DNA from 3 places in the Bacillus sp. SORGH_AS_0510 genome. Region 3 is predicted to be linked to each of the others. Evidence: riboswitches for the same ligand, from Rfam matches in the RefSeq annotation. Region 3 holds a riboswitch; each other region holds the start of a gene.
The links. A riboswitch is a leader RNA that binds a small molecule or an ion and turns the genes downstream of it on or off. The one in region 3 is predicted to bind S-adenosylmethionine.
Positions count from the first base shown of each region.

Region 1: linked by a shared signal. The riboswitch ahead of QE429_RS21860 (sugar ABC transporter substrate-binding protein) and the one ahead of metK (methionine adenosyltransferase) in region 3 are both predicted to bind S-adenosylmethionine.
Region 2: linked by a shared signal. The riboswitch ahead of QE429_RS06745 (methionine ABC transporter ATP-binding protein) and the one ahead of metK (methionine adenosyltransferase) in region 3 are both predicted to bind S-adenosylmethionine.

Region 1 covers NZ_JAUTAU010000001.1:4,294,824-4,298,108, forward strand. The annotation lists gene QE429_RS21855 (sugar ABC transporter ATP-binding protein) at 1-105, opposite strand, end outside; gene QE429_RS21860 (sugar ABC transporter substrate-binding protein) at 180-1,292, opposite strand; SAM riboswitch class I at 1,421-1,528, opposite strand; gene QE429_RS21865 (MFS transporter) at 1,740-2,954, shown strand.
Region 2 covers NZ_JAUTAU010000001.1:1,340,798-1,344,082, forward strand. The annotation lists gene QE429_RS06740 (O-acetylhomoserine aminocarboxypropyltransferase/cysteine synthase family protein) at 1-928, shown strand, start outside; SAM riboswitch class I at 1,062-1,169, shown strand; gene QE429_RS06745 (methionine ABC transporter ATP-binding protein) at 1,334-2,359, shown strand; gene QE429_RS06750 (methionine ABC transporter permease) at 2,352-3,020, shown strand; gene QE429_RS06755 (MetQ/NlpA family ABC transporter substrate-binding protein) at 3,035-3,285, shown strand, end outside.
Region 3 covers NZ_JAUTAU010000001.1:1,520,511-1,523,795, forward strand. The annotation lists gene pckA (phosphoenolpyruvate carboxykinase (ATP)) at 1-1,303, opposite strand, end outside; SAM riboswitch class I at 1,489-1,634, shown strand; gene metK (methionine adenosyltransferase) at 1,911-3,113, shown strand.

The sequences.
Region 1 (3,285 bases), 2.8 Mb from region 3:
CAATGCCTGAATCTTTCCTGTTTCTGTTGTAAAATGAACCTGATTTAAAGCCTTCACGCCTGGAAATTCTATCGTTATATTTTTCATTTCCAATGTCGAACGCATGAGTATCATCCCCTCTATCAAGCAAACACTCTCTTAATCAATTGATAAAGAGAGTGCTTATAATAAAAAAGTTATTATTTATAATGCTTCTTTAACGTCTTCATCCAATCTTCTTCAAATGCATCTGACTTACCCCAACCAGAAATGATGTTTGATAGATTGACCATGTTCACAGGATCCTTAGACTTTTGAAGATTTTCTTGTGAAACTAGTGATGCTTCTAAATCATATGTTTTCGGTGTTTCTTCACCTGCTAGCTTTTTAGCAAGCAATCTCATATCAACTGCACCAATAAGCTTCGGATCAACTGCAGCTGTATATTTCCATGCACTACCTTTTCTTTGAATCTCTTGTAGGTCCGCATTCGAAACATCGATACCATAAATTTTTACTTCTTCCCGACCCGCTTCTTTTAGTGCACGTGCAGCTCCGATAGCAAAAGCATCCCAAGTAGCAAAAATGGCATCCAGTTTTCCTTTTGGATATTTATTTAACATAGCGGCAACTGCGTTTTGTGTTTGCACACTTGTATCTGCAGCGGCAACTCCAAAGCGTTCAACTTCTTTAATACCTGGGTTTTTAGACAAGACATCTTGGTACACTTTATTACGTCTTACCATTGGCGGGAAACCGTCTACCCAAAGGTATGCAATATTGGCTTTCCCCTTTGTTTCCTTCACAAGCTGATCTAATGCTAATGTTGCTAATGCTTCATCATCTTGAGATGTAAGTGTTACACCTTCAACTTCAGCCAACTTTGGATTGGAGTCAAACGCAACTACGCTTTTTCCTTTTTCAACAATTTTCTTCACGTCGTTCACTGTCGCATCATCGTCACCATGAGAAATCACGAAACCATCATAATCCTGATCTAAAGCTTGATTAATGGCATCATGGAATTTTGCTGTATCACCGTTAGCTGTAAATACATCTACTTTTAAACCTAATGCTTCTCCCTCTTCTTTAGCTCCTGCTAAGAATTGAGCTGTATGATCGTCACCGCCAATTTTACGGATGACTTTAATCTTTAATTGATCACCTTTAGTAAAGACCTCTGGTACTCCTTCAAGGGAAACATTTTTATTTCCACTTGCTTTCTTCGCTTCTCCCCCAGATGCACAGCCTGTGAGCAATAGGCTTGCAGCTAATGTAGATACAAGCACACTTTTAAATAGATTTTTTTTCATGATAAAAGCTCCCCCTTTTTGTTTTCCTTACCAAACTAAATTATTCCCATCGGAGAAGTTTTCTTTTAGGTAAAATAAAAAACCTCTCCAGAAAAGAGAGGTTTCATCGCAAATTAAGGACTACTCCTCTCTTATCTCTCAAAACAATAAATGTTTTGCAGGATTTAGCACCAATTCCATGTCGGAACGGTTGCTGGGCGTCATCGGGCCAGTCCCTCTGCCACTCTTGATAAGAGAACGTATTGTTGATTTAAAGTATTAAACTAAATTTAAACTCACATTAACAAGTTGTCAATAGTATTTTTAATATTTTTAATAAAGTAATAACTTTCTTCTTATTTTATTAAGGAGATACTACTAAAAGTTATTCCTTTATTCTCCTAAGAAATTTCGGTATGATTATATTTAGGGAAACGAAATAAACTAAAGAAAGAAGTGTTACCATCCATGAATAAGCAGGAAAGTGCAAAGCGTAATTTACTGATTATGTGGTTTGCCAACTTCTTTGTAGCAGGAAGTATGACGATGGTCATGCCGTTTATTTCGCTTTACATAGAGACATTTGGGGACTTTTCAGAAAAATATGTCCAGCACTGGTCAGGCATTACTTTTGGAATAACATTCGTTTCAGCCTTTCTCTTTTCACCTGTTTGGGGAAAGATTGGTGATCGGTATGGACGAAAAAAAATTCTAATCATATCTGGATTAGGGATGGCCTTTTCCATCTTCTTAATAGGGTTTGTTCATTCTGTCTGGCAGTTGCTTGTGCTTCGGTTTTTCATGGGCTTTTTCTCAGGGTTTATTCCGATGTCACAGGCATTCATCTCTACTCAAACACCAAAAGAGAGTGCCGGCCGCGTCCTAGGTACACTACAAACGGGAAGTATTACAGGTTCGTTGTTAGGACCTATGCTCGGAGGAATTTTAGCCGATACACTCGGCTATGCGACCACTTTTAAATGGACATCTATTTCCATATTTGTATCTGCAATGCTTGTAATCGCAACAAAAGAATTTCTGGTAGAACCACCAAAGGGGGCCAAATCTCATTATTCCAGTAAAGAGGTCATTAAACATATCCTACGAAATCCGGTTTTATTAACGGTACTCCTTATCTCTGCACTTGTTCAAATCGCCCATTTCAGCATTCAACCTATCTTGTCATTGTTTGTGAGTGACTTGCATGGACCAGATAATGTCGCCTTTTATTCCGGAATTGCTTTTTCAGCTGCGGGTCTTGGTAATTTATTGATGTCGCGAAACTGGGGAAAAATTGCCGATAAATATGGGTATATCAAAATATTAGTCATCCTTTTATTTTTGGCAGGAATTGTCTACTTACCAGGAGCGATTGTGACAAGCCTTTGGCAGCTGGTCATTATCAGGATTGCCTTAGGTGTGACCATTGGCGGCATCATTCCTGTCCGTATCGCCTATATCCGTCAAGAAGCCCCAATTACTATGCAAGGGGAAGTCCTTGGCTATAATAATAGTTTACGATTCCTCGGCAATATCATTGGACCGATGCTAGGTGGCTTCCTCTCAGGCTACTTCGGATTTTCTGCTGTCTTTATCAGCACGAGTGCCTTATTAATAGTTAGTGGTCTAATTTTGCTCGTATCAGTGCTGCGTCATCCTAAGCTTGTTAAACATACAGCTTAATTACTTATTCAATATACAAAAGTTACCAAAATCTTTATCGAAATAAATTAGGTTATTCCCAAAATATATGATACAATAATTCTACCATTTGAATTACTGTTTCATTTGTGTGCCCTACTCATTTCATGAGTGGGGTTTTTGTTATGTCCTTTTTTTAAAATGGCCGCTCTAGGCACGAGCGGTTCGTGGGTGTTTCGGCGAGCCTCCTCGACGCAAGCGTCTGCGGGGTCTCCCCTGAACCATACCCCCACAGGAGTCTTCGTGCCTTCCGCTCCAATCAACAGGATGTATAAATCAACACGGTTCTTTAACACAGCCTTTGAAATAAAAA
Region 2 (3,285 bases), 180 kb from region 3:
TAAGGTGAACTTTGTTGATGCAGAAAATCCTGAAAACTTCCGTGCAGCAATCACCCCGAAAACAAAGGCTGTTTTTGCAGAAACAATTGGGAATCCAAGCTTGCGTGTCCTGGATATTGAAAAGGTAGCAGAGATTGCTCATGAGGCGGGGGTACCTCTAATTATTGATAACACCTTTGCTACGCCGTATTTATGCAGACCAATTGAGTTTGGGGCTGACATTGTGGTTCACTCAGCAACCAAGTGGTTGTTAGGAAATGGTACAACAACAGGAGGTATCATTGTTGATGGAGGGAAATTCGATTGGAATTCTTCCAGATTTCCTGGCTTTACAACTCCTGATGCAAGCTACCATGATCTTGTCTATGCAGAGGCATTAGGTGCCCTAGCCTATATCGTAAAGGCGCGTGTACAGTTATTACGTGACCTAGGTCCGGCTTTAAGCCCGCAAAACTCCTTCCAATTTACGTTGGGATTAGAGACACTACATGTCCGAATGAAGGAGCATGTAGCTAATTCAAAAACCATTGTCGAATATTTATTAAACCACCCTGCAGTAGATTGGGTATCCTATCCTGGGCATCCATCACATCCTGATTATGAATTAGCGAAAAAATACTTACCAAAAGGTGCAGGTTCCATGGTTGTTTTTGGCATAAAAGGTGGAAAAGAAGCAGGGGCAAAGCTGATTGATTCCCTTTCCCTGTGGGCCCATGTAGCTAATGTGGGTGACGCAAAAAGCTTAATCATTCATCCGGCAAGTACAACGCATCAACAATTAGATGCGGAAGGACTCAGGGCGGCTGGTGTTTCAGAGGATTTAATCCGTCTTTCAATCGGGATTGAGAATGTCGAGGACTTAATTGACGATCTTGAATCAGCTATTGAAACAGCAACAGGTCTGGTATCAGCGAAAGCCAATGCTTAAATTTTCCAGATGAAAAAATAGAAAATGTAAAGATATTTTTATTGACACCCCTTTTTATCCATGATACGATAGCTTTCGTGTTAAAAGATTACTTAATTTGACTAATCTGTTAATTGAATATAGATGCTGTAAGCTCTTATCAAGAGAGGTGGAGGGATGTGCCCGATGAAGCCCGGCAACCGTCAATGTTACATTGAAATGGTGCCAATTCACACAAAGCGATTGCTTTGGGAGATGGGAGAAAGGTCTATTTTACTAATGCCTTTCTGCCTGTGCAGGAAGGCTTTTTATTTTCCTAAAATAGAATCTTTTCATCTAAACAGTCAAACTCTATATATAAACAACTAGTCATATGATATTCTTTCTGAATTTTAGATAAATAGGATAAAAAGCGGGTGATTACAAGTGATTTCAATAAATAATGTCCGTAAGATTTTCCCTTCTAAACAGGGTCAGCTAAAAGCGGTCGATGAAGTAAATTTAGAAATACAAGAAGGGGAAATTTTCGGAATCATCGGATATAGCGGTGCAGGAAAAAGTACGTTAATTCGGATGCTAAATGGCTTAGAGATCCCAACGGATGGGACTGTCACTGTAGCAGGTCGAGTGATTTCAAAAATAAAGGGTAGTGAGCTGCGTAAGGCACGCCAGGAGATCAGCATGATCTTCCAACACTTCAACCTATTGTGGTCAAGAACAGTAAGTGAAAATATTGCCTTTCCTCTTGAAATTGCAGGGATCAAGGGTGCAGAGAGACAGAAAAGAGTCAATGAGCTCATTAAGCTTGTAGGACTTGAGGGACGTGAAAACGCCTATCCTTCACAGCTGAGCGGGGGACAAAAGCAAAGAGTAGGGATTGCTAGAGCACTAGCAAACAATCCGAAGGTACTTCTTTGTGATGAAGCGACGTCAGCGCTTGACCCTCAAACAACCGATTCAATATTAGAGTTATTAGTCGATATCAACAAGCGACTAGGTTTGACTATTGTGTTGATTACACATGAAATGCATGTCATCCGAAAAATTTGTCACCGGGTGGCGGTTATGGAAAGCGGTCGAGTAGTTGAACTTGGCTCCGTATTAGATGTATTTAAGAACCCGCAAAAGCAAATCACGAAACGATTTGTACAGCAGGTGACAGAGCCGGAAGAAACGAAAGAAACGGCTGAACATTTGCTCGAACGTTACCATTCCGGTCAGGTTGTTCAATTGACTTTCATTGGCGAATCAGCTGAGCAGCCGCTCATTACGAATCTAATTAAACAGCATGATGTAACAGTTAATATACTGCAGGGGAAAATTTCACAAACACAAAGCGGCTCATATGGTACTCTCTTTATTCATCTTGATGGTGACGACAAAGAAGTAAACAAAGCAATAGACTTTATTCGTTCCCAGCAGGTTGGTTTGGAGGTGGTAACAAATGATTAATGAGCTTTTTCCAAATGTCGATTGGCTTATGATGTGGGAAGCCACGAAGGATACGGTGTATATGACGGCTATCTCCGTCCTTGTTACCTTTATTCTAGGCACCTTCTTAGGACTGCTGCTTTTCCTAACATCCAGAGGAAACTTATGGGAAAACAAACCGGTTAACACGGTCATCAGTGGTATTGTGAATATTTTCCGTTCGATTCCATTTATTATTTTAATTGTGTTATTAATCCCGTTTACAACCTTCCTATTAGGAACCATGATTGGTGAAGACGCAGCGTTACCAGCACTAATTATCGGGGCTGCACCGTTTTATGCAAGGATGGTAGAGATTGGTCTAAGGGAAATTAATAAAGGTGTCATTGAAGCGGCAAAATCAATGGGTGCAACTACTGGAACGATTATTTGGAAGGTACTATTACCCGAATCTATGCCAGCACTTATTTCCGGTATTACCGTAACAGCAATTGCCCTTGTGGGATATACAGCGATGGCAGGAGCCATTGGCGCAGGGGGATTAGGAAACCTTGCCTATAACTATGGTTTCCAACGAAATCAAAATGACGTAACTTTTGTGGCTACAGTCATTATTTTAATTGTCGTGTTCATCATTCAGTTAATTGGTGATTTCATCACTTCTAAATTAGATAAAAGATAAAAGGAGAGTTCAACATGAAAAAATGGTTATCCGTTTTACTAGCTTTAACATTAGCCCTTGCGCTTGCTGCTTGTGGCAAATCAGAAGAAAAATCTGAAGGTACTTCAGAAAAAGGCGGTACTACAAAATTAGTAGTTGGTGCATCTACTGTTCCACACGCTGAAATTTTAGAACAAGCAAAACCATTATTGAAAGAAAAAGGAATCGATCTGGAAATTACAACTTTCACTGACTATGTATTACCAAACAAAGCATTGGCTTCAAA
Region 3 (3,285 bases):
CGCCATACTCACCGCCGGTCCAACCGGTATTCACAAGAAATACGTTTGCATTGTGCTCAAGGATTTTTTCACCCAGCATATCAGCATAACGAGTAGCAGGAAGCGGTAAGAATGGTGCACCGAAGCAAGTTGAGAATGTTGCCTCAGGTGAGGTAACACCACGTTCTGTACCAGCAAGCTTAGAGGTATACCCGCTTAAGAAGTGATACATCGCTTGTTCCTTCGTTAATTTTGATATCGGAGGCAAGACCCCAAACGCGTCTGCAGTTAAGAAAACAATCGTATTCGGGTGACCCGCAATACTTGGCACGGCAATATTATCAATGGCATCGATTGGATATGCTGCCCTGGTATTCTCTGTTAACGTGCCATCATCGTAATCTGGAACCCTCGATTCTTTGTTAAGAGTGACATTTTCAAGCACCGTCCCAAAACGAATCGCATCAAAAATTTGTGGTTCTTTTTCCCTAGAAAGGTTGATGCACTTTGCATAGCAGCCTCCCTCGATATTAAAGACACCGTTAGAGGACCAACCGTGCTCATCGTCACCAATCAAACGGCGGTTTGGATCAGCGGATAAAGTCGTTTTACCAGTTCCGGATAGACCAAAGAATAAAGCAACATCTCCCTCAATACCCACATTCGCTGAGCAGTGCATGGAGAAAATATTGTTTTCGGGTAATAAATAATTCATGACTGAGAAAATAGACTTTTTCATTTCTCCTGCGTACTCTGTTCCACCAATAAGAACAATTCTGCGCTCGAAGGAAATAATGATAAAAGTCTCGGAATTAGTTCCGTCGACCTTAGGGTCTGCCTTGAAATTCGGTGCAGAAATCACCGTAAATCCTGGGTCATGTGAAAGCAATTCATCTTCTGTTGGTCGAATGAACAGCTGATGAACAAAGAGATTGTGCCAAGCGAATTCATTCACTACCTGGATTGGTAAGCGGGATTTTTTATCCGCTCCTGCAAATCCTTTAAAAACAAAAATTTCTTCTTGTTGTTTTAAATAATTTAAGACTTTTTGATAAAGTTTCGTAAATACTTCTTCAGATATAGGTTGATTCAACGAACCCCAAGCAATCTTATCCTTTGTGGATTCTTCCATCACAATGAATTTATCTTGAGGTGAGCGGCCTGTATATTTACCAGTTGAAACGCTTACAGCACCAGTCGAGGTTAAAGAACCTTCATTACGGCATAAGATCTTTTCTACTAACTGGGGAACTGATAATTGCACGTGGACATTACTTTCTGATAACAGTTGTTTTAATTCATTAGGACTATGAACAGAATTCATTTACTGCAACCTTCCTTTATCCATTTTTTAATGGTTGTAACATATTAAAAAGTATAACACATTCAATTGAATAATCTATACTAATTAATGAAAAATAGATAGTGAAGATTTAAATTAATTTTCCTTGAAAAATGCATTGACATTGTTCGACAGAGTAGGTTATGATTTACCCTTGAACGGATACTCTCTTATCCCGAGCTGGTGGAGGGACAGGCCCAATGAAACCCAGCAACCTGCAAACGAAAAGTGTGAGAGCGTAGTACACTACAATCAGCAATTTTTGGGCAAAGGTGCTAAACCTGAAGCAAGGCTTCGCCTTGAACGATAAGAGTGAAAGGCACGCAAACTTTTGCTATCAACCTTTCCTCAGAGATGGAAAGGTTTTTTATTTGTAAAAGGAAATCGTGCAACATTATCGCTTCTTTTTATTCCATCGTTAGAATTTACTATAGGGTTTTGAGCAAAATATTGTTCTACTAATAAAAACCCTGTATTTATTTCATACTACTAAGGGAATGAGTTCCGTATCAACCCGAGGTTAAACGGCAAGGTCATTACATACCCACACAGATAACCTCACTTATTTCACTATATAGGAGGAATTCAGATGTCAACAAAACGTCGTTTGTTCACTTCTGAATCAGTAACTGAAGGTCATCCCGATAAGATCTGTGACCAAATTTCTGATTCCATTTTAGATGCTATTTTAGCAAAAGATGCTAATGCACGTGTTGCTGCTGAAACTTCAGTTACAACTGGTTTAGTTTTAGTTGCTGGCGAAATCACAACTTCAACTTACGTGGACATTCCAAAAATTGTTCGTGAAACAATTAAAAGCATTGGTTACAATCGTGCAAAATACGGATTTGACTCCGAAACATGTGCAGTTTTAACTTCTATCGATGAACAGTCTCCAGACATCGCGATGGGTGTTGACCAAGCACTTGAAGCTCGTGAAGGCCAAATGTCAGATGAGCAAATTGAAGCAATTGGTGCAGGGGACCAAGGTTTAATGTTTGGTTTCGCATGTAATGAAACAAAGGAGCTTATGCCGCTTCCAATTTCACTTGCGCACAAGCTTGCACGCCGTTTAACAGAAGTTCGTAAAGAAGAGATTCTTCCTTACCTTCGTCCAGACGGAAAAACACAAGTAACAGTTGAGTACGATGAGAACGACAAACCAGTTCGTATTGATACAATCGTTATCTCCACTCAACACCACCCAGAGGTTACATTGGAGCAAATCCAACGTAATCTTAAAGAGTATGTTATCAATCCGGTTGTTCCACAAGAACTTATCGATGAAAATACAAAATACTTCATTAACCCAACTGGCCGTTTCGTAATTGGCGGACCACAAGGGGATGCTGGTTTAACAGGCCGTAAAATCATTGTTGATACTTACGGTGGCTATGCACGTCACGGCGGTGGCGCATTCTCTGGTAAGGATCCTACAAAGGTTGACCGTTCTGCAGCGTATGCAGCACGTTACGTAGCAAAGAATATCGTTGCTGCTGGACTTGCTGAGAAATGTGAAGTACAGCTTGCTTATGCTATCGGTGTAGCAAGACCTGTTTCTATCTCTGTAGATACATTTGGTACAGGTAAAGTAAGTGAAGATGTATTAGTTGAATTAGTAGAACAAAACTTTGATCTACGTCCAGCTGGTATCATTAACATGTTGAACCTTCGCCGCCCAATTTACAAGCAAACAGCTGCTTACGGACATTTTGGCCGTACAGATGTGGATCTTCCTTGGGAACGTACTGATAAAGCAGACGCTTTAAAAGAGCAAGCAGCAAATCGTTAATAGTATTCGCCACCGGGCGAAATGACCCTAAATAGGGGAGTTGCATTAATTGTAACTCCCTTTTTTATTTTTTCGTCTAATAGGTTGTTCCTTATTGCATTCCTGGAATAAAATGTTTAAGTAGGTCAAAAGAAGTGAAAAATGATGGTACGAAAATTACCTATAAGTTCAC